One region of the Streptomyces nojiriensis genome, then DNA from elsewhere that is predicted to be linked to it. Evidence: riboswitches for the same ligand, from Rfam matches in the RefSeq annotation. Region 1 holds a riboswitch; each other region holds the start of a gene.
What was found. A riboswitch is a leader RNA that binds a small molecule or an ion and turns the genes downstream of it on or off. The one in region 1 is predicted to bind guanidine.
Positions count from the first base shown of each region.

Region 1 (7,223 bases):
AACGGATGACCTAGCCTGGATCGACCAGCGAGATCCGGGGGCCGAGGGCAAAGGAAGAGCACGTCCATGCGCATCACCACCAGTTCCGCACGTCGTCGACGGGCGGGGTACGTCGCTGCGGCCGCCCTCCTCGGGCTCCTGGCGGCAGCCGGCACCCCGGCGTACGCCGCCACCGACGGCTCGGTGGTCCGCACCCCGGACGCGCCCCCGTCCGGCCACTCCGCACCGGCCGGCACCGCAGGCACCGCCCAGGGCCCGGCGCACAGTGCCGCCCACGGTGCCGCTCAGGGCGCCTCCGGGGTCCCGCTGGGGATCTCCCGGCTGGCACAGGGCGCGGGCCGCCAGGTCGCGATCACCATCGACGACGGTCCGGACCCCCGCTGGACGCCCCAGGTCCTGGAGACGCTGCGAAAGAACCACGTCAAGGCCACTTTCTGCATGATCGGCACCAAGGCGCAGAAGTACCCGGAGCTGGTGCGTGCGGTTGCCGCCGACGGGCACCGGCTGTGCGACCACTCCGTCGACCACGACGTCACGATGGACCACAAGCCCGTCGCCTACCAGCGGCAGCAGATCCTCGACGGCAAGGCCATGATCGAGAAGGCGGTTCCCGGGGTCCCGGTCGCCTACTACCGCGCGCCGGGCGGAGCCTTCACCCCGGACAGCCGCGCGATCGCCGCCGCGAGCGGGATGCGGCCGCTGGGCTGGAGCGTCGATCCCCAGGACTGGAGCAGGCCGGGCCTGAAGGCCATCCTCTCCTCCGTGGAGGGCAAGCTCCCCCGGCAGCCGACGGTCCTCTTCCACGACGGCGGCGGCGACCGCAGCGAGACCGTCGCCGCGCTGAAGGAGTACCTGCCCTGGCTCACGGAGCAGGGCTACAGCTTCTCCTTCCCAGCCCGCACCACCTGAGGGCCGTCCCGGACCGCCCCCACCGCTACGCGGGGAGGCGGAACCCGTTGAAGAGGTCGTCCATGCCGCGCAGGGCCAGACGGGCCGGGGTGACCCGGACCGCGAGATCACGGACGGCCACCACGACCGGGTTGCGCAGCACGCCCAGCCGTCCGACGCGGCGGGCACGAAGGCGCACGGCGTCGGTGCGGGCGTGGCGGGCGGCGGTGTACGCGGCGAGGGCGGCCGGAACGGCGGTGTCCCCGCCGTCGCCGCGCTCTCCGGCGGGCAGCAGACGGGCGAGGACCACAGCGTCCTCGATGGCCTGGCAGCCGCCCTGCCCCAGGTTGGGGGCCATGGCGTGGGCCGCGTCGCCCAGCCAGGCGATCCGGCCGTGGTGCAGGTACGGGAGCGGGGCGGCCAGGTCGTAGAGGTCGTTCCGCAGGACATCGGCAGCGCCCTGGCGCCCGACGCGGTCCAGCAGCGCCGGAATGGGGTCGTGCCATGTGCCGAAGCGCCGCCGCAGTTCGGTGCGCGGGTCGGTGAGACGGGTGTCCGGCGGGACGACCGCGGTGGCGTAGAGGTAGTAGCGGCCGTCCACGAGGGGGGTCACCCCGAACCGCTCCCCCCGCCCCCACGTCTCGCTCATGGCCGGTATCCGCAGGTCCGGGGCGTCCACGATGGTCCGCCAGGCCGTCTCACCGAGATAGTGCAGTCCGGGGTGCGCGGGGAAGTGCGCGCGGCGCAGCGGACTGTGGATGCCGTCGGCGGCGACGACCAGATCGGCTCGGATGCCCGGGCCCGCCGCCGTACGGACGGTCGGCCGGTCCTCGGCATCGTCGACCCCGGTCACCTCGGTGCCGTACCGCAGGGCGGACGGCGGCAGCGCGGCGGCGAGGGTGGCGGTGAGGGCCGGGCGCGGGACGGCGAGGGGCGCCATGCCGTAGCGGGCCGCCATGTCGGCGGTGCCCGCCCGGGTGAGCCACCGGCCGTCGGGGCGCCGCACGCCCATCGTCGCGGGTACGGCGCCGCCGATCGCTCGGGAGACATCGACGCCGACCGCGTCGAGTGCGCGCAGGGCGTTGGGGGCGAGGCCGATGCCGGCGCCGGTGACGGGGGGTTCGGGGGAGCGTTCGCAGACGGTCACGCGCCAGCCCCGGCGGTGCAGTGCGACGGCGCCCGTGAGGCCGCCGATTCCGGCTCCGACCACCACCGCGTGACGGTTCGTCATCGCCCACCTCTCCGTTCGGGGCCCCACTCTAGGCCGTCTCTTTCGGATCTTGTCGGCCGAGCCCGCGGCGTCCGGTGCCGTGCAGGGCAAGGCGGAGGGGCGCCCGTGTACTGGACGTACTCGGGTGCCCCGACAACGCGGCCAGGTGCGGTGCCGGGCGTCGCGGGCCCGGCAAGATCCGGAAGAGACGGGCTGGAATGGTGGGGTGACGGAGCACGCGCCCGTCCCGGACCTGGTGCGCGGGAGCGGCCGTGGACTCAGCCCTTGGTGTCGGCCTCGGCCTCGGTCTCGGCGAAGAACTCGTCGGCGACGGCGCGGGCACGGTCGACGTCGGTGAGCGGTTCGCCGATGATGCGGCCGGCCAGCTCGGTGGCCAGCCCGAGGACGTGCTCGCGGAGCTCCGCCTCGGCGATCACCCGGTCGGCCTCCAGCTGCACGGTGGCCGCGGCGACCATGTCCTCGCGCGCCTTCTGCCCCTCCGAGCGGACGGCGGCGAGGAGGGTGAGGCCCTCCTCGTGTGCGGCCTGGCGGATCTGGGCGGCCTCGTGACGGGCGGCACTCAACTCCGCCTGGTACTCGGTCCGAAGGCGCTGCGCCTCCCTCTGGACCACCTCGGCCCGCTCGAGCGCGCCCGCGGTGGCCTCCTCGCGCTCGGCGAGGGTCCTGTTGATCCTCGGCAGGAGGACCTTGGCCAGGGTCGCGAAGACCACGGAGAAGGCGATGAGGCCGACTATGAGTTCAATGAGATTCGGTTTCAGGGGTCCCATGATCGAATCGTAGCGGTGCGCTATCGGCTACCGCTTCGAATTGCCATGGCCTCATGGCCTGAAATCGGCGGTCGGGCAGGCAATGTGAGGTGACGTCAGCTGCTGTGGTGCCGAGCGGCCGGCGAAATGCCGACGAATGAATTTCACACATTCCTACCGAGGTTTCTCGGCGAAGGGCACTGCCGTCGCCGCACGGGCGCCGGGCACCACCAGGGCAGTGGATCAATCTCGTGGTAGCGTCGCGGCGGAGGCTCGTACGTGCCCACCCCGGACGAGATGTGCGCCGTACCCGGCCCGCCAAGACGACGCACGCAGGAGGCGTCATGGCTGAAGGCACGTCCTTCATCGATTTCGACAGCCCGGCTTCTCGGCCTCGCGAGTTGGACGTCCGCTGGATCCACGGCTCACCATCGGCCAAGCACAACACCGACCCGGACATCCAGGTCTACGCGTACGACGAGCACACGGTCATCCTGCGGCAGAACATGGCGATCGACTACGAAGCGCCGTTTCTCTTCCTGCTGTTCGGCAACGACCGGGCGGTGCTGATCGATACCGGGGCCACTGCGTCCGGTGAGTTCTTCCCCTTGCGCCCGGTGGTGGACCGGCTCGTCGACGGCTGGCTCGCCCGCCACCCCCGCCAGGAGTACCACCTGCTGGTGCTGCACACCCATGCCCACGGCGACCACACCGCGGGCGACGGCCAGTTCGCCGGCCGTCCCGACACCACAGTGGTCGCGGCAGACCTGCCCACGGCCTGGAAGCATTTCGGATTCGACGAGAACCCCACCGCCACGGCTAGGGTCGATCTGGGCGGCCGCGGGCTCGAGTGCCTGGCCACCCCCGGGCACCACGAGAGCGCCGTCACGTACTACGACCCGTGGACCGGGTTCCTGCTCACCGGCGACACGGTCTATCCGGGCCGCCTCTACATCCAGGATCGGCACGCGTTCACCCGGACCATCGACCGGCTGATCGAGTTCTGCGAACGCCGACCGGTCACCCACGTCATGGGCTGTCACATCGAGATGACCACCGAACCGGGCGTGGACTACCCGGTCCGCACCACCTACCAGCCCCACGAACCCCCACTGCAGATGACCACCGACCACCTGCACGAGATCCGCGCCGCACTCGACGAGATCGGCACTCAGCCCCGACGGCTGGCCTTCCCCCTCTTCGTCCTCTGCCCGGACGACTGAGCCGCGCCCACCTGACCTTCGCGACGTGCTCGTCCGCCGCCCGCCGCCGTACCCCGGCTCGCCCGTCCGCCTCTGCCCGGGGGCCGGCCGAGGGCGACCGCGCCCAGTACGAGTGCCAGTCCGCACAGCTGTCGGCCCGTCAGCACCTCCCCGGCGACCACCGTCCCGAGCAGTACGCCGGTGACCGGATTGAGCAGCCCTATCAGACCGACCGTCCCGGCGGGCAGGCGGCGAAGGCCGGCGAACCAGATGGCGAAGGCCAGCGCGGTGGCGACCAGGCCGACGTAGCAGAACGCGAGCAGGGCCGACGGGGACATCGGTGGCGGGGCGCCCTCGACGGCCACGGCCACCGGCAGCAGGAGCAGGCCTCCGGCGGTGAGCTGCCAAGCGGTCGACGCGAGCACACCGGCGCCGGTGTCCCCGTCGGCGCCGGTGTTCCACCGCTTGGCCAGGACGTGGCCGACGGACGACACCAGCACCGCCGCGGCCGAGGCCAGGACGCCCGGCAGGCTGATCCCGCCCACGCCCCCGAGCAGCATGAGGCACACCCCGCCCAGCCCGATCACGGCGCCCGCCAGGTGGGCGATGCCGGGCCGCTCGGCGACCAGGGGCCAGGCGGCGAGCATCATGATCAAGGGGGAGGCGGCCATGACGGTCGCGGCCACGCTCGTCGGCAGCAGCTGGGAGGCGGTGAGACGAGGAAGAAGAACACGCTCACGTTGAGCAGCCCGAGCAGGGCGGACCGCCCCCACCACGCGCCGTGCGGCCGCCGACGGCACAGCGCCAGCAGGACCAGGCCGGCCGGCAGCGCCCGCAGGGCGGCCCCGTACAGCGGGTGGTCCGCAGGCAGGAACTCATGGGTGACGAAGTAGTTGGCTCCCCAGGCCACCGGTGCCACTGCGGTCAGCGCCACCCAGCGCACATTTGCTTCCATGGAAGGTAATATAGCTTCCATGGAAGCAAAAATGTCCGTCGAGCACGATCCGCCCCTGGACCGGGTGGCCAGGATCCAGGCCGACTGGCGTCGCGAAAGGCCTGACCTCGATGTCGGCCCACAGGGCGTGATCGGCCGACTGCACCGCCTCGCCGACCGGCTCGGCGCGGAACTCGGCCTCGTCTACGACCGCTACGGCCTCAGCGAGGGGGAGTTCGACGTCCTGTGCGCACTGCGCCGTGCAGGTGAGCCCTTCGAGCGGGCGCCGGGCGAGCTCGCCGCGCACACCATGGTCACCACCGGTGCGATGACCAAGCGGATCGACCGCCTGGAGCGGTCCGGACTCGTCACCCGCCGACGCTCCGACGACGACCAGCGCGGCCGGATCGTCGCCCTCACCTCGGCCGGACGCGACCTCGTGGACCGGGCGTTCACCGACCACATGCGCAACGAACGCCGCCTGCTGGACCTCGTGACGCCCGAGGAGGCCGCGGTACTCGAAACGCTGCTCGCCACCTGGCTGTCCCGCCTGGAGGACTGACACGGGGGCCCGGCCCCGACCGGGACGGCCGCCGGCACCCGCCGGCACCCGCCGATCCCGGCCCTCGGTGCGACCTGGAGAATGCCACGGTATGAACTCTCAGTCACTGCGGGGTGCTCTGGACGGGCTCGTCCGCGCCGTGCGGGGGTACCCGCGCCGCGCGCCGCTGACCCTCGCCTACGTCTGCCTGCTCCTGGGCAGCCACGCCTGGGTCGGCCACGGCCTGTCCACCGAACGGGCGGCCGCCGTGCTGGGCCACGTCAGCACCAACCTGGACAACCTGCAGGACCATCCGGTGCCCGCGCTGCTCGGCAGCGCGCTGTTCTTCGACGGTACGCTCACGGACGTCACCTCGACCGACTTCGTGGGCACGCTGATCACCTTGGGCCTCGGCGTCTGCTGCTTCCTGGCCTGGGTGGAGCACCGGTGGGGGAGGGTGCGCGCCGTGGCCGTGTTCCTCGGCGGGCACGTCGCGGCCACCCTGCTCACCGCTGTCGTCATCGCCGTTGCGTTGCGGCACGGTTGGTATCCGGCGGCCGTCCGGCAGGCCTTGGACTACGGGGTCAGCTACGGAGCCCAGACCGTGCTGGCGATCGGCACGCTCGCCCTGCCGCGCCGGGGCCGCCTTCCCTGGGCCGCCTTCGTCATCGCCTGGCCGCTCGGCGGAGCCGACTGGAGCGGGCCGCTGCCGGACTTCACCACCGTCGGCCATCTCACGGCGGCGGCCCTCGGGTTCGGGCTGTTGGGGGTCCCGGCCCTCAGACGTCAACGGGTCCGCGCTACCGCGCCGTCCCGCGCCGCGACCGGCTCCGGGCAGCGGCGAGGCCCCGTTCCGGAACCGACGCCGTCACCGGCAGCCGGAACAAAGACGCCTCCCTCCTCGGCCTGAGCCCGGCCGACGGTTTACCGCGACGCCGATGACCGCCGAGTGATCCCCCCGCCCCGGATGGTCCGTCAGGCAGGCTGCGAGACTTCGGTGATGAGCACAAGGCGCCGCCCGCTCGGGCAAGGACCGGTTCCCCTCCGCGAGTACCAGGAGCAGGAGGCGGAGCAGGAGACGGAGACGGAGACGGAGCAGCGCGTCGCACGCGGCCGCACCGCTGCCGAACGGGCCACCGAGGACCCGGCCCCCACCGCCCCGCCCGAGACGCAGCTCCCGACGGCCCGGCGAGCCCTGGGGTTCGGGCACGACACCCGTACCACCCGCTGACCGCGTCCCTCGCGTGCGCTGCGGCCGCCCCGCGAACTCGCCGGGTCACCCGCGAACGCCGTCCCGAGATGCGGTTCGGGGCGTCCCGGGACGGCCGGACGGACGGAACGGGGGGCCACTCGCCCTAGGTTCGGAACCACGGGCCCCGGCAGCCGATGCCGCCGGGAGCGCCCGTCCTTCGGATCCCTGGCGGCGGCGCAGCGGCCGGCCCTTCCCCCTTTGGCGGCACACACATGGCAGATCTGGTTCCTCCCCACCCCGAGTCGGCGGGAGCCCCGCCGTTCGAGGAGGTCGTGGCCTCCTCGCTCTCACGGCGTCAGGTCGTGGCCGGCGGCACGGCCGCCCTCGTGGCGTTCCTCGGCTTCGGCACCTCCACCGCCCAGGCCGCCACCACAGCCGCCGCCGCCCCGGCGCCGACGCCCGCCGGCGGGGAGCCGAAGGGGCTCCTCG
Region 1 is NZ_CP071139.1:930,952-938,174, reverse strand. Features, by position in the region: gene JYK04_RS04575 (polysaccharide deacetylase family protein) at 67-909, shown strand; gene JYK04_RS04570 (FAD-dependent monooxygenase) at 935-2,119, opposite strand; gene JYK04_RS04565 (F0F1 ATP synthase subunit B family protein) at 2,377-2,886, opposite strand; guanidine-III (ykkC-III) riboswitch at 3,131-3,198, shown strand; gene JYK04_RS04560 (MBL fold metallo-hydrolase) at 3,210-4,088, shown strand; partial or broken gene JYK04_RS04555 (EamA family transporter) at 4,037-5,022, opposite strand; gene JYK04_RS04550 (MarR family winged helix-turn-helix transcriptional regulator) at 5,042-5,563, shown strand; gene JYK04_RS04545 (rhomboid-like protein) at 5,655-6,452, shown strand; gene JYK04_RS04540 (hypothetical protein) at 6,543-6,773, shown strand; gene JYK04_RS04535 (PhoX family protein) at 7,007-7,223, shown strand, end outside.

Region 2 (7,223 bases), 2.8 Mb from region 1:
GCCCTCAGGGGGAGAACCGCATGAAGCTCCGCATAGCGGCCGTAGCCGTGGCCGCCGTACTCACCGTCCCGGCCCTGTCCGCCTGCGACGCGATCTCCACGGCGATGGACTGCGCGAACACGGCCGTGGCCATCACGGACGGCGCGAACGACCTCCAGCAGGCCGTCTCCCAGGCGGGCAACAGCCCCCAGGACGCCCAGAACGCGCTCAACCAGATCGAGGCGAACCTGAAGAAGATCGGCGACCAGACGGACAACGCCGACCTGGGCAAGGCCATCGACTCGATGAACACCGCCGTCAAGAACGTCCGCACCTCGATCGAGAGCGGCAACAGCGTCCCGGACATCCAGCCGGTGGCGGACGCGGCCGGCGAGATCTCCAAGGTCTGCACCCCGGGCTGACCCGGATAATGGAGGCATGACCTCGACGCCCAGCCGCCTGATCCTGGCCACCCGCAACGCGGGCAAAGTCTCCGAACTCCGCGCGATCCTGTCCGACGCCGGCCTGCCGCACGAGCTGGTCGGCGCGGACGCGTACCCCGAGATCCCGGACGTCAAGGAAACCGGCGTCACCTTCGCCGAGAACGCCCTCCTCAAGGCCCACGCCCTGGCCCGCGCCACCGGCCTCCCGGCGGTCGCCGACGACTCCGGCCTCTGCGTGGACGTCCTGCACGGCGCCCCCGGCATCTTCTCGGCGCGCTGGGCCGGCACCCACGGCGACGACAAGGCCAACCTGGACCTGCTGCTGGCCCAGCTCGGCGACATCGCGGACGAGAACCGCGGGGCCCACTTCGCGTGCGCGGCGGCCCTGGCGCTCCCGGACGGCACGGAACGCGTCGTCGAGGGCCGCCTCCTCGGCACCCTCCGCCACACCCCGTCCGGCACGGGCGGCTTCGGCTACGACCCGATCCTCCAGCCGCAGGGCGACACCCGCACGTGCGCGGAACTGACCCCGGCGGAGAAGAACGCCATCTCCCACCGCGGCCAGGCCTTCCGCGCCCTGGTCCCCTTCGTCCGCGCCCTCCTGGGCTGACGCGGCGAGGCCTGGCCTCCCGAGTCCCGGGAGGCCAGGCCTCGTTGTACTGGGTACGCCCGGTCGGATTCGAACCGACATACATGGCCACCTAAAGACCACCGCTCAGCCGTTGGCGTACGGGCGCGCGCCAGAGACACTCTACTGCGCGTCACGCCGTGCACGGGAGCGGATTCAGTGGCTGCGCAGGCCTCCCCGGCACCAGGTGTTGGTGATCGCGTGGCAGTTGGGGCACAGCAGCCGCAGATTCTCCTGACGGTCGTCGCTCCAGTCGCCGTTCACGTGGTCGATCTCCAAGGTCATGGGCCGCCCGCCCCACTCGGGCGGCGTTCCGCACATGCCGCAGAGCTCCGGAACCCCGACCTCGCGAAGCGCTCGCCGCAGCAGGTATGTGCGTGTTCGTCGCCTGCCGTCATGCTTGACCAGGATGTCCGACGCGGGCTTCATCGGTACGGTCCCCGGCTTGCCACGCCGATGTGCTTGCCCGAGAAAGTGGGAAGTGGAGAGGCCCTCCTCGGCGATCCGCTGCTTCAGCGCCTCGCGGTGGGCTCCGGACCGGTGGCCCAGGCGCCGGAGGACCTCCGCCAGCGAATGCGACGACGTGACCGCCTCATGCAGCGCCTCCCGGTCCGGGGTGACGCGGCGCCCGTGGTCCCGGCGTTCGCGCGCGTGGCGTTCTTCTCCGGTGCTCATCGACGGCGTCCCTTCGCTCGGCCACGGTATGTGTCGGTGGTCGAGTGGCAGTTGGGGCAGAGCAACCGTAGGTTCTCGGGCAGGTTGTTCCGCCAGTCCCCGTCCACGTGGTCCACTTCCAGCGGTAGCGGGTGGCCCCGCCAGGTCGGCGGTGTGCCGCACATCTGGCACAGCTCGGACACGCCCAGCGCGGCCAACGCCCGTTTCAGATGCTCGCTCTGCATGCGCCGGGCGTCGGGTCCGTGCTGCTTGACCAGAAGGCTCTCCGGGCTGCGCCGGGTCTTGGGACGTCCGGCAGGAGAGGGCAGTTCGAAGTGGGAGGTGTCTATGCCGAATGCCTTGACCCGCCGGCTGATGTGCGTGTGGTGGCCACCCACGACCTCAAGGCCGAGGTGTCGCAGAACCTGGCACATGTTCGTCGAATCGGCGACAGCCGCGGCCAGGATCTCCCTCGTCCACTTGACGGCTTCCGCTCGCTCGAAGTGGGACGTGTCCACGCCCAGCCTCCGCATGCGGTCGTGCAGATAGCGCCGCGAGCCGCTCTTCGGATCGACCCCCAGCTTCTCCAGCGCCTCCGACAGCGTGCGCGACGTGCGCGCCGCCTCCGCGAGGCGTTCCTGCGTGTACGGGCTGATCGGCACCCCGGCCCCTCCGTTCCGGCCGCGCGTTCGTGGCCTCGTACGGATTAACGGACCAGATTGCGGGGAGTTACGTCCGATAAACGGAGCGGCCCGCGCCGGGTGGCGCGGGCCGTTTGCGGAGGGAGGGCGGGGGTCAGAGGCCCAGGTCTTTGATGATCTTGGCTACGTGGCCCGTGGCCTTGACGTTGTAGAAGGCGTGCTCCACCTTGCCCGCCTCGTCGACGACCACCGTGGAGCGGATGACCCCGGTCACCGTCTTGCCGTACAGCTTCTTCTCGCCGTACGCGCCGTACGCCGTCAGCGTCTCCTTCTCCGGGTCGCTGACCAGGGTGACCTTCAGGTCCTCCTTCTCGCGGAACTTCGCAAGCTTCTCCGGCTTGTCCGGGGACACGCCGATGACGTCGTAGCCGTGTCCCGTCAGGAAGGCCAGGTTGTCCGTGAAGTCGCAGGCCTGCTTCGTGCAGCCCGGGGTCAGCGCGGACGGGTAGAAGTAGACGATCACCTTGCGGCCCTTGTGGTCGGCGAGCGAGACCTCGTTGCCGTCCGCATCGGGCAGGGTGAAGGCGGGGGCGGTGTCGCCCGGCTGGAGTCGCTCGCTCATCGTGACACTCTCCTCGGGAGGGGATCGGTATGCCATGAGACTAAGCTGACAGACTGTTCATGGCGGACTACGCCCCACACGACCACGACGACGGAGGCAGCGCGGTGCCGGAAGCCAGGACCCCCGCACAGATCGAGGCGGACATCGTCCGCCGCCGTGAGCAGCTCGCCGAGACGCTCGACGAGATCGGTGTGCGCATGCACCCGAAGACGATCATCGGGGACGCGAAGGCACGGGTCGCCTCGTCCGTCGACCAGACCGCCGGGCGGGCCTTCGCCGCGGTGAACCGGTTCGTGACGGATGTGCGCGACGGCCTGCGCCACGACGACGGGGCTCCGCGCGTCGACCGGATCGTGCCCGTCGCGCTGGTCGCCGTGAGCCTGGTCGGGCTGCTCGTGGTGTCGGCGCGCCGCAAGAGCGGATGACCCTGAGGGGTACGGGACGGGCGCGGGCAGGTAGGTTCGGGGCGTGAGCGAGAACACCACCCACGACAAGCTGCCCATTCGCATGCTGCACGACCGCGTGCTCGTGAAGTCCGATCTGCCCGAGGGCGAGCGGCGCTCGGGCGGCGGCATCCTGATTCCCGCGACGGCCGCGGTGGGCAAGCGGCTGGCCTGGGCCGAGGTGGTCGCGGTCGGGCAGAACGTCCGGACGGTCGAGCCCGGTGACCGGGTGCTGTACGACCCCGAGGACCGTGCCGAGGTCGAGGTGCGCGGTGCGACGTACGTGCTGATGCGCGAGCGGGACCTGCACGCCGTGGCCGCGGAGCGGCTGGAGGGGTCGGAGGACTCCACCGGGCTGTACCTCTGAGGCGTTGACCAAGTGCTGAAGTGCTGAAGTGCTGAAGGGCTGGTGGCCCAGGTCACCGGCCCTTTTCGCGCCCTTTTGCTACGGTGGGGGAGAACCCCGACGAGACGCGCCGTACCGGGTACGACAAGACGACGCACCCCGTACCGCTCGTTGTCTCGGAGGTGCCGTCATGGCATGGGTTCTTCTTCTCGTCGCCGGTCTGCTCGAAGTCGGCTGGTCGATCGGCATGAAGTTCACCGAAGGTTTCACCCGGCAGTGGCCCAGTGTGTTCACGGGTGCCGGGATCGTCGCGAGCATGGTGCTGCTGTCGTACGCCGCGAAGACCCTGCCGATCGGTACGGCGTACGGGGTGTGGGTGGGCATCGGCGCCGCCGGTGCGGCCGTGCTCGGTATGGCGGTGCTGGGTGAGCCCGTCACCGCCGCCCGGATCTTCTTCATCTGTCTGCTGCTGGTCGCCGTGGTGGGGCTGAAGGCGACCTCCGGTCACTGACCGGTCCGTCTCGGCTACTCCAGGAACGCGGACGGCGGGCGCGGGCCTTCGGCCGGGCCTCCGTCGCTGCCCTGCGCACTGCCCTGGGTGCTGCCCTGTGCGCTGCCTTGCGTGCCCTGGGTGGTGCCGCCCTGGTCGCCGCCCTGGGTGGTGCCGCCGTTGTCCTGGCCGCCGTTGTCCTGGCCTGCGTTCACCGGGCCGCCGTTGTCCTGGCCGCCCTGGTTCTGGCCTCCGTTGTTCTGTCCGCCTTGGTTGCGGCCGCCCGTCGGGTTCGACGGGGAGGGCCGGGTCGGGCGCGCGGGGGTGCTGGGCGAGGGTTCGCCGGGGGTCTCCTGCGGCGGGCTGGATTCCGGGCTGGGCGGCGGCGGGGGCGGTGCGGCGCCGGGCTGGAGTTCCAGGTCGAAGTCGACGGGGTCGGTGCCTTCCAGGGCGGTCTTGGTGTACGCGGCCCAGATCCGGGCGGGGTAGCCGCCGCCGCCGATGCGGGCCTCGCCGAGGGCGCCGTAGAGGGATTCCAGGGTTCCGGTGTCCGGGTCCTGGCCCATCATCGAGATCACGGTGACCAGGTCCGGGGTGTAGGCGGCGAACCAGGCCGAGCGGTCGAGTTCGCCGGTGCCGGTCTTGCCCGCGGCCGGGTGGCCGGCGGCGAGGGCGGCCGTGCCGGTGCCGTTGTCCACGACGCTGACCAGCATGGACGTGGTGGTGTCGGCGGCTTCGCGGCTGATGGCCTGGGTGGGTGCGCGCGGGGGGAGGGGGATGGTCTCGCCGCCCTTGGTGATCTTCTCGACGAAGGTGTAGGGGGTGCGTCGGCCGTGGTCGGCGAGGGTGGCGTAGGCCTGGGTCATGTCGAGGACGCTGGCCTGCAGGGTGCCGAGGGCCATGGCCGGGCCGGGTACGAAGTTGGGGGTGTTCTCGGGGATGCCGAGGTCGATGGCGGTCTTCTTGACCTTGGCGGTGCCGACGTCGACCGCCATCTGTGCGTACACGGCGTTGACGGAGAGGTCGGTGGCGGTGTTGACGCTGATGTTCCCGTAGGAGACCTGGCCCTCGTTCTCGGGGGCGAAGCGGATGCGGCCGCCGACGACCGGGCGTTTGTTGTCGCCGTTGTAGATCGTGTTCGGGGTGATCCGGCGGCCGTCCTGGGTGCGGGAGCCGTTCTCGGCGGCGGTGGCGAAGACGAACGGCTTGAAGGTGGAGGCGACCTGGTAGTCGTGGCGGGTCGCGTTGTTCACGTACTGCTTGGTGTAGTCGATGCCGCCGTACATGGCGAGGACCTTGCCGGTGGCCGGGTCGATGGAGACCCCGCCGGCCCGGACCAGCCGGTCGGCCTTGCGCTTCGCGGGGTCGAGCTTGCTGACCATCTGGCCGTCGACGGCGTCGACGAGGGCGCTCTGGCGGCGTTTGTCGAGGGTGGTGGTGATGCGGTAGCCGCCTTCGGCGAGGGTCTTGTCGTCGAGGATCTTGTTGTCGACGATGTAGTCCTTGACCGCTTCGACGAGGTAGCCGCGCTGGCCGGAGAGGCCGGCGGCCGCGCGGACCTTGCCCGGTTCGGGGAACTGTGTCGTCGCGCGTTCGGTGGGGGACAGCCAGCCCTTCTTGACCATGCCGTCGAGTACGTAGTTCCAGCGGGCGAGGGCGCGGGTGCGGCTCTGGGGGTGGGAGACGACGTCGAAGGCGCTGGGGGAGTTGAGGAGGGTGGCGAGGTAGGCGCCCTCCGCGGTGGTGAGTTTTCCTACGTCCTTGCCGTAGTAGGCCTGGGCGGCGGCCTGGATGCCGTACGCGTTGCGGCCGAAGTAGCTGGTGTTCAGGTAGCCCTCGAGGATGTAGTTCTTCGACTTCTCGCGACCGAGTTTGATCGCGATGAAGAACTCCTTGACCTTGCGCTTGATCGTCTGTTCCTGGCCCAAGTAGTAGTTCTTGACGTACTGCTGGGTGATCGTCGAACCGGACTGGGTGCCCTTGCCGGTCGCGGTGTTCCAGGCGGCGCGGAGCATCGCCTTGGGGTCGACCGCCCGTTCGGAGTAGAAGTCCCGGTCCTCGGCGGCCAGTACGGCCTCCTGCACGGTCCGGGGGATCTGCGACAGCGGTACGTTGACGCGGTTGACCTCGCCGTCGCGGGCGATCTGGGAGCCGTCGGAGTAGAGGTAGACGTTGGACTGCGCGGTGGCCGCGGCGTTGGCCGGCGGGATGTCGACCAGCAGGTAGCCGGCCACGAGGGCGCCGCCGATCAGCAGGGCGATGAGCAGGATGCCGCCGAGGACCATGCGCCAGGTGGGCAGGATGCGGCGCCAGCCGGTTCTCCTGCGCCGGGCTTTCTGCCCCGGTCCGCCCTGGTGCGGCGACTGCTGCTGTGCCTGCCGTGTCTGCTGTGTCTGATCTGCCTGCTGTGCCTGGTGTGGTGTCGGCGGTTCCGTCCGCGGCTGCGGCACGTCGGGCGGGGTGTCGGGGTCGCGAGGGGTCCAGCCCGGGGGTGGTGACTGGTCGCTCATCTCCAGGACTCCTCGACGCCGTTCAAAATATCCACTTCTGTACCTCATGGTGTCTACCCGATGGCCGATGATTCCGCCCCGGACGGGCATAAATCGGTCGCGTGGCTCGCCCCTCCGCACTAAGCTCGCGCGCTTTGGCCGACGTAGGAACGACGTGGGAAACGGAGGGATACGGTGCGCCGGAGAGTGCGGAACGGAGCGCGTCGGCCGGTGGGTCTCTACCTGGCGGTCGTGGCAGGCGGATTCAGGCGCTACGCCACCTACGGGACGGCGACCGCGGCCGGGGTGTTCACCAACACCGTGTTCGGGTTCATCGTCGCGTACACGTACATCGCGCTGTGGGACGAGCGGCCCGGGCTCGGCGGCTACGACCAGGCGCAGGCGCTGACCTTCGTCTGGGTGAGCCAATCGCTGCTGGCCGCCGCCGCGCTGATCGGCGGCGGCTTCCAGGAGGAGCTCCAGGAGCG
Region 2 is NZ_CP071139.1:3,723,805-3,731,027, reverse strand. Features, by position in the region: gene JYK04_RS17375 (hypothetical protein) at 21-401, shown strand; gene rdgB (RdgB/HAM1 family non-canonical purine NTP pyrophosphatase) at 418-1,032, shown strand; tRNA gene JYK04_RS17365 (tRNA-Leu) at 1,087-1,159, opposite strand; gene JYK04_RS17360 (HNH endonuclease signature motif containing protein) at 1,207-1,725, opposite strand; gene JYK04_RS17355 (HNH endonuclease signature motif containing protein) at 1,722-2,366, opposite strand; gene bcp (thioredoxin-dependent thiol peroxidase) at 2,500-2,967, opposite strand; gene JYK04_RS17345 (DUF3618 domain-containing protein) at 3,027-3,392, shown strand; gene JYK04_RS17340 (GroES family chaperonin) at 3,436-3,777, shown strand; guanidine-III (ykkC-III) riboswitch at 3,850-3,915, shown strand; gene JYK04_RS17335 (DMT family transporter) at 3,947-4,267, shown strand; gene JYK04_RS17330 (transglycosylase domain-containing protein) at 4,282-6,756, opposite strand; gene JYK04_RS17325 (ABC transporter permease) at 6,967-7,223, shown strand, end outside.
Region 2: linked by a shared signal. The riboswitch ahead of JYK04_RS17335 (DMT family transporter) and the one ahead of JYK04_RS04560 (MBL fold metallo-hydrolase) in region 1 are both predicted to bind guanidine.

Region 3 (7,223 bases), 7.3 Mb from region 1:
CGCTCGTCGGCGTACGCCTGCTGCACGCGCTCGTCGGCGACGCACCGAACGGTCTGCTGCTCGTCGGCGACGGCCAGCAGACCGTGTACCCGGGCGGCTTCCGCCTCACCGACGCGGGCATCGACATCCGCGGCGACCGCGGACAGGTGCTGCGCACCAACTACCGCAACAGCAAACAGATCCTGGACGCGGCCCTCACCGTCGTGGCCGACGACGCCTTCGAGGACCTCGACGGCGAACGCACCCCGGGCCGCCGCGACGTCGACCTCACCTACCACGACGGGGACGTCGTACGCGTCACCCGGCCCACGGTGGAAGCCCACGACGGGGAACTCCTGGACGCCCTGCGTTCCCTGCCCGACGGTGCGCGGGCCGACACCGCCCTGCTGTGCCCCTCCATGCGTGCCATCGGCCACTACCAGCGGCTGCTCACCCAGGCGGGCATCCCGGTGTGCCAGTTGGAGCACTACGACGGCCGTGCGGTCGACGCGGTGAAGATCGGCACCTATCGCAGGGCCAAGGGCCTGGAGTTCAAGAACGTCCTCCTGCCCCGGTACGACGCGGTGTTCACGAACGGGACGCCGGCCGGCACGGCGGGCGGCACGGAGACCTCGGAGACGGCCCGGGAGCGTGCGGAACTGCTCCGCAGCCAGCTCTTCGTGGCGATGACCCGGGCACGTGACCTGCTCTGGCTCGGCAGCGTCACCGCGTAGGGGAGCCGTCCCGGCGCGGCCGGTCGGGGACAGTCCGGGGGGTCGCGCGGTGTGTCTGCGCGGCCGGTGGAGGGGGAGTCCCCTTCAATGGCGCCGCATGACCTTCTCCGCACTGCACCAGCCGGCGGCGCGCGCCGCGGCCCCGTACACCCGCCGGTCGGTCCTCACGGGAGCCTTCGCCCTGACCGCCGCCGCGGCACTGCCGCTCGCCACGGCGGGGCGGGCGTACTCCGCCGCCGCCCCGGACATCATCGGCTGCGCCGCCTGGGGTGCGCGGGAGGCGTCCGAACCCGTCGTCGTCCTGGACAACGGCCCGGAGCGGATCATCGTCCACCACACGGCGACGGCGAACGTGACGGACTACTCGAAGCAGCGCGCCGTCGCCCTCGCCCGCGCGATCCAGACGTACCACATGGACGCGCAGGGCTGGATCGACACGGGTCAGCACTTCACCGTCAGCCGCGGGGCCTTCGTGCTGGAGGGGCGCCACAACAGCCTGGCGGAGCTGCGCGCCGGCACCCGCCAGGTCCGCGCGGCGCACTGCGTCGGGCAGAACACCGTGTCGATCGGCATCGAGAACGAGGGCACGTACACCTCGCAGGACCCGCCGGCGGCGCAGTACGCGGCCCTGGCCGACCTGTGCGCCCACATCTGCGACCAGTACGGCCTGTCCGCGTCGGAGATCTACGGCCACCGCGACTTCAACGCCACCTCCTGTCCCGGCGACCGCCTCTACGCCCTGCTCCCGACCCTCCGCAAGGACGTCGCCGCCCGCCTCGGCGCGCCCGCGCCGCAGGAGGAGACCGACCCCATCGACGACCTGGTCCGCCAGGCCACCGGCCGGCCGGCCTCGGAGTACGCGGAATACCTCCCGGCGGGTCTCCTGCCCTGACGGTGCGCCGCAGCCCCGGGCCCTCCGGGGCTACAGCCGCCAGTACGTACCGGCACGGGAATCGACATGCACCACGTGGTGGCCGACGCGCACCACGTGGTGGTCCGGGCCGGACCAGGAGCCGCAGGCGCCGTCGGCGCCGGCCAGCGGGGTCCAGATCTCCAGGAAGGTGCTGCCGTCCGGGTTGGTGCCCCGCTCGACGAGGTTCGCACCGTCCCACCGGAAGGTGCCGGCGTCTTCGCCGGGCTCGCCCGTGAGGTGGTGGAAGTGCACCCGGGAGCCGTCGAAGGACGTCGTACCGGCGAAGCCCCGGCTGTCGGCGTAGTACGACCCGGCCTGCAGCCACACCACTTCGCGGTCCTCGACGAGGGGTCCGCCGTCCCGGCTGATGCCCCGCCGCAGCCAGGCGCCGTGCTCGGGCACCGGAACGCCGGGGCCGTCGGAGCCGTCGGGGACCTGCCCGCCCGGCCCGGGCTCAGGCGCGGTCATCGGCGGCGGCCTCGGCGTTCTCGGCGGTCTCAGCGGTCTCGGCGGTCCCGTCCACGGCCAGGAGCGTCAGGGGTACGTTGCCGCGTACGGCCTGCGAGTACGGGCAGACCGCGTCCGCCCGGTGCAGCAGGGGCTGGAGGTCCGCCTCCCGCCACCCGGGCAGGGCGACGGTGAGCGTCACCGCGAGGCCGTAGCCGGCGGGCGTGTCCGTGGTGCCGAGCCGGACCTCGCAGGCCACGCGTGCGGTGGAGGCGTCCGCCCCGAACTCGGCGGCGACCTCCGCGAGCGCGGAGGTGAAGCAGGCGGCGAAACCGGCCGCGAACAGCTGCTCGGGGTTGGTGGTGCCGGGCACCTTCTTGCGCGGCGGGGCGAGGCGGACGTCCAGACGTCCGTCGTCCGTGCGGACGGATCCGGTACGTCCCCCCGCGGCGTGCGCGGTCGTCCGGTACAGGCTGCTGGTGAGTGGCACGGTCATGGCGTACGGCCCATCTTGCTCGACGAGGACGCTGCCCGGGTGCGGACAGCGGACGGCGCCGCTGGTGCGGCACCTCGTGCGTCGTCGTGCGTAACCGGGTACGGCGCATCTCGTCCGGGGCCTTGGACCGGCCGCCGGACAATCTAGCAACGCGGGCCGCGGTCCGCGGACATCCTCCGCGGTGAAGTTCCTCACGGGCCGCGGAGCCGGCCCGGCCGCCGGCGCCGCGGCCCCCTTCCTACACTCGTCCCGTGGACGCGATGAGATGTACGTACTGCGGTGGCGTCGGCCTGGAGCCGGGTTTCGTCGAGGACGCCGGGGAGGGGGCCCGGGGGTACGCGCGCTGGATCGCCGGAGCGCTGGAACGCGGCATGTTCGGCGGTGCCAAACGGCTGGGGAAGCCCCGGCGGCGCATCGAGGCCTACCGCTGCCCGCACTGCGCCCACCTGGAGCTCTTCGCCACCGAAACCGTCTGACGGCCGGCCGCCGTGCCCGGGGTCAGGGCGCGTGGTGCTGGACGCCCCGCTGACCGGGCACCCGGGTCGACCGGGGAGCGTCCGAGCGGCGATGGCCGGCTCGCTGTCGCCGGCCCGGGAACGGGTTGCGCCGCACGGTGGCGCTGGGGGCCGCGATCAGAAGGCCGACAAGTGCGAGGACCGCGACGAGGATGAGCACGTTGACGAGATTCATGGTCCTGCCTTTCGTCGAGTATTGACTTCCTGTCACTACATCTTGTTACCGAATTGCGGGACGTTAAACACAGAGGGTGACTGGAGCTGCCGTGGAGGCCGCGACGGCGCCCGCGCCGGTGCCCGTGCCGGCAAAGGCCGCCGCAGGCGCGTCACTTGGGTTCACACGGCCAGGTCGACGCGTACGGTCTCCACCCAGGACGGGGGCGCGGGAGGGGTGTTGCCGATCAGCGCCGCGATCAGCCGGCAGGACGGCGTCTCCTGCGGCCACGGCGTGTAGCCGTCGGTCAGCACGATCACGACGTTCGGCCGGTCGGGCAGGGCCAGGGCCGCGCCGATGCCGACGCGCATGTCCGTGCCCCCGCCGCCGGCCAGGGTCACCTCGCCGGCGCTGCGCACCCGGGTCACGGCATGCACGTCGGCGTCGCACGCGAGGACGGCGACCCGGTTGCCGCCGACGCCCACCTCCCGCAGGACGCCGGTGACTTCGGCGAGGGCGGCCGCGAGGTCGTCGGGGCCCATCGATCCGGAGGTGTCGATGACGACGGCCACCCGCGGCAGCGGCCTGCGCAGACTGGGCAGCACCACCCGGCCGCCGAGCGCGGGTGTCCGGCGCGAGGGGCGGCGGTAGGTGTAGTCCACCGCGCCGGCCGCCCAGGCCGCGGCCTCGCGGACCGCTCCCGCCAGGGCCTGGCGCCAGTCGACGGACGGCTCCAGAACTTCCTCGGCCCACCGGGCCCAGCCCTCCGGGACCCGTCCCCGGCTGCGCCGGTGGGCCCGTACGGCCTCGGCGGTCTGCCGGCGCAGGGCCTCGGCCTCCACCGGGCCGACCCGGGCGGGGCCGCCCTCCTCGCCCAGCTCCCAGGGCCGGGGGGTGCCGTGCGCACCGGAACCGCAGTCCGGGCCGTGGGGCGTCGGGGGAATCGCCGGCAGGTAGGTCTCGAACAGGCCGCCCGTGGGCAGCCCGTAGAGCCTGGGCTCCATCCGGCCCTCGGGCAGCACCAGTCCGTCGGCCAGCAGGTCGTCGTTGATCTCGCAGTCCTGGGCGATGTTGATCCGGACCTGATCGCGCTGGTCGGCGGCGGGCAGGCGGTCGGCCCGGCCGTGGTGGTCGCGCAGCAGGTGCGCCACCTCGTGGATCCACACCCCGGCCAGTGCGGCCACCGGGGTCGCCTCGACGAAGGCGGGCGAGACGTAGCAGCGCCAGTGCCGGTCGACGCCCATGGTGCGCACGTCGGCCGAGGGGACGACGGTCAGGGCGTACAGCGCGGAAGCGAGGTACGGACGGGTCTCGGCGGCCTTGTAACGGGCCGCCAGCAGCTTCGCGCGGTCCAGCTCCGGGCGCACGGCGGGGGACCGGGCTCAGCCGCCGCCCGGCAGCGAGCCGGACAGCTGGAGCAGTTCCACGAACGCGTCGATGCCGGCGGGAACCGGCCAGTCGAGGTCGCGCATCGCGGCGAGGTCGGCGGCGGCTCGGGCGGCGACGTCGGGCACGCCCGCGTCCACGGCCTTGGCGAGGACCACCCAGCCCGCTTCCCACCGGGGGCGGGTGAGCTCGCTCTGCACGGCCGCGACCACGGCGATGAGGAAGGCCAGTTGCCGGTCGCCGCGCTCGGGCAGGGCGAAGGCGTCGGGGTCGGCCAGCACCCGGTCCGGGTCGGGCAGGTCGAGGTGTTCGAGGTACGAGAGCAGTTCGATCCCGGCGGCTTCACCCACGGCGCCGGTGAGCGCGGCTGCCAGTGCCTCCCGGCCCGTCGACGCCGCGTACCCCGTGGCCAGCAGCCGCAGGGCCATCTCCCAGGTGCGCGGGGAGGGCCAGCCGCGGCCCCGTCCGGCGGCCTCGGCCGGCATGTGGTGGACCAGGCCCGGCCGGGCGGTGAGGAACCCGGAGACGGCGCCGCGGGCCCGGGCGACCGACCCGGAGGTCTTGGCGGGATCGACGGCCGGGATCGCCACCTCGGGCCAGGTGCCTGCCATGCCGCGGGCCACGGTGCGCGGGTTGTGCGTCCAGTCGAGGTGGACGAAGCGGTTCGCGAGCGGCGGGCTGAGGTGCCAGCCGTCCGCGGCGCTGGCCGGCGGATTGGCCGCGGCGACGATCCGTACCGCCGGCGGCAGTTCGAGGCTGCCGACCCGGCGCTCCAGGACCACGCGCAGCAGGGCCGCCTGCACGGCCGGCGGGGCGGAGGACAACTCGTCGAAGAACAGCAGTCCGTGGCCGGTGCGGGCGAGGCGTACCGCCCAGTCCGGCGGGGCCATGGGGACACCGGTGGTGGCCGGGTCCTCACCGACGATGGGCAGTCCCGCGAAGTCGGAGGGCTCGTGGACGCTGGCGATGACGGTCTCCAGCCGCACGCCGAGCGCGGTGGCGAGCTGCTCCATGCCGGCGGACTTGCCGATGCCCGGCTCACCCCACAGGAGCACGGGCTGATTGGCCGTCACGGCCAGTGCCAGTGCTTCCAGTTGGGGGTTGGTGGCGGGCTCGGTGCGGGTGGCGCCCAGCCGGGCACCCAGGGCGTCGGCGGCGGCCAGGGCCCGTGCGGGCTGCGGCTGGGGCGCACTCATGCGTCGTCCTCGTCCTCGTCCTCGTCCGCGTCGTCCTCGCGGTACTCCAGGTGGTCGTCGTACCAGTCGGCGCCGATCCCGGGGAACTCCTCGTCGGCGCGGTCCCGCAGGAAGGTGAGGTCGGTGCGCCTGTAGCGGCGGATCTCCTGGGACAGCGACAGTTCCATGTCGTCGACGACGTCGATCCGGGAGCCGGCCGCCAGCAGGGCCCTGACCAGATCCGCCGAACCGCCCCAGTGCACGGCCGACAGCAGCGGGGTGCGTTCGTTCTGGTCCCGTGCCTCAAGGTCGAGCCCGGCCGCCAGCAGCCGGGGCAGCAGCACCTCGTGGTCGAGCAGGTGGAGCGCGTGCAGCAGGCCGCGGCCGCGGGAGTCCCGGATCCGGGGGTCCATGCCCGCGTCCAGCAGCGCCACCACACCCGGGGTGTCACCGTGCTGGGCGTGCAGGAAGAGTTCGCGCCGCTGGACCTGGAGCGCGCGCGGCAGCCGCCCCTCGCCCGTGGTCCAGCTCTGCTGCACGGCGAAGCAGCCCGAGACGGCCCCGCCGAACGCCCGCATGGCACGCTCCCGTTGCTGCTCCTCGGGGGTGTGCGGAACGTCGAGCACGCCGCCCCGCGAGTGCACCTCGTGCCACCCGCCACGGCAGCGCACCCGGGCCGACCCGCCCGTGCCGGGTCCGGGCGGGCCCACGGCGGGTCCGGCGCCGGGGAACAGCGCGGCGGCCACCAGCGGGTGCAGCTCGCGCGGGGAGACCAGGCCGGTCCGCACCAGTTCGAGATCGGGCAGCCGCTGCCAGACGTACCCGGGCAGGGCCGGGACGGCGAGTGCCTCGGCCTGTTCGACGACACGGGCGCGCAGTCCGTCCGCTCCGGTGTGTTCGAACAGGACGTACGTGCGCCAGCCGGCCGCGAGCCGGTAGCGGCTTCCCGCTCCCGCCGTCACGAGCCGCGCCACCTCCGGCGCGAGCCGGGTGAGGTCGAAGGCCATCCCCGCGAGGACCGCCTCCGGGTCGATCGGTCGCTGGTACTGCTGCTGAGCGGGGACGGTCAGGTCGCACTCGATGCCCGCCGCCGCGTAGGCCCCGACCACGTCCTTGCGGGCCCACAGGGTGGCGATCCGCTCGCGGAGGCCGTCCGGGTCGGCGAAGCGCGCGCCCAGCTCGGACGCGTGGCGGGCGTCCCAGAACGGCCGGACCGCGGTCCAGTCCTGCGAGATGAAGCCGCTCCCGGTGTACAGGTTCCACTTCTTGGCGGTGACCGGCGCGCAGTGCAGGCGCAGCCGCTGCGGGCCTTCGCTCATGTGGGGGGTGGTGACCGACAGGGTCGGCCCCCCGGGACCGCCGTAGGAGGCGAGCAGGATCCGCAGGTCGGTGGCGATGGTGGTGCGGCCGCCCAGGTACCGCGG
Region 3 is NZ_CP071139.1:8,189,347-8,196,569, forward strand. Features, by position in the region: gene JYK04_RS37010 (nuclease-related domain-containing DEAD/DEAH box helicase) at 1-713, shown strand, start outside; gene JYK04_RS37015 (peptidoglycan recognition protein family protein) at 811-1,605, shown strand; gene JYK04_RS37020 (hypothetical protein) at 1,636-2,094, opposite strand; gene JYK04_RS37025 (Ohr family peroxiredoxin) at 2,081-2,569, opposite strand; guanidine-III (ykkC-III) riboswitch at 2,645-2,707, opposite strand; gene JYK04_RS37030 (hypothetical protein) at 2,830-3,045, shown strand; gene JYK04_RS37035 (hypothetical protein) at 3,068-3,259, opposite strand; gene JYK04_RS37040 (vWA domain-containing protein) at 3,421-4,605, opposite strand; gene JYK04_RS37045 (AAA family ATPase) at 4,621-5,820, opposite strand; gene JYK04_RS37050 (ankyrin repeat domain-containing protein) at 5,817-7,223, opposite strand, start outside.
Region 3: linked by a shared signal. The riboswitch ahead of JYK04_RS37025 (Ohr family peroxiredoxin) and the one ahead of JYK04_RS04560 (MBL fold metallo-hydrolase) in region 1 are both predicted to bind guanidine.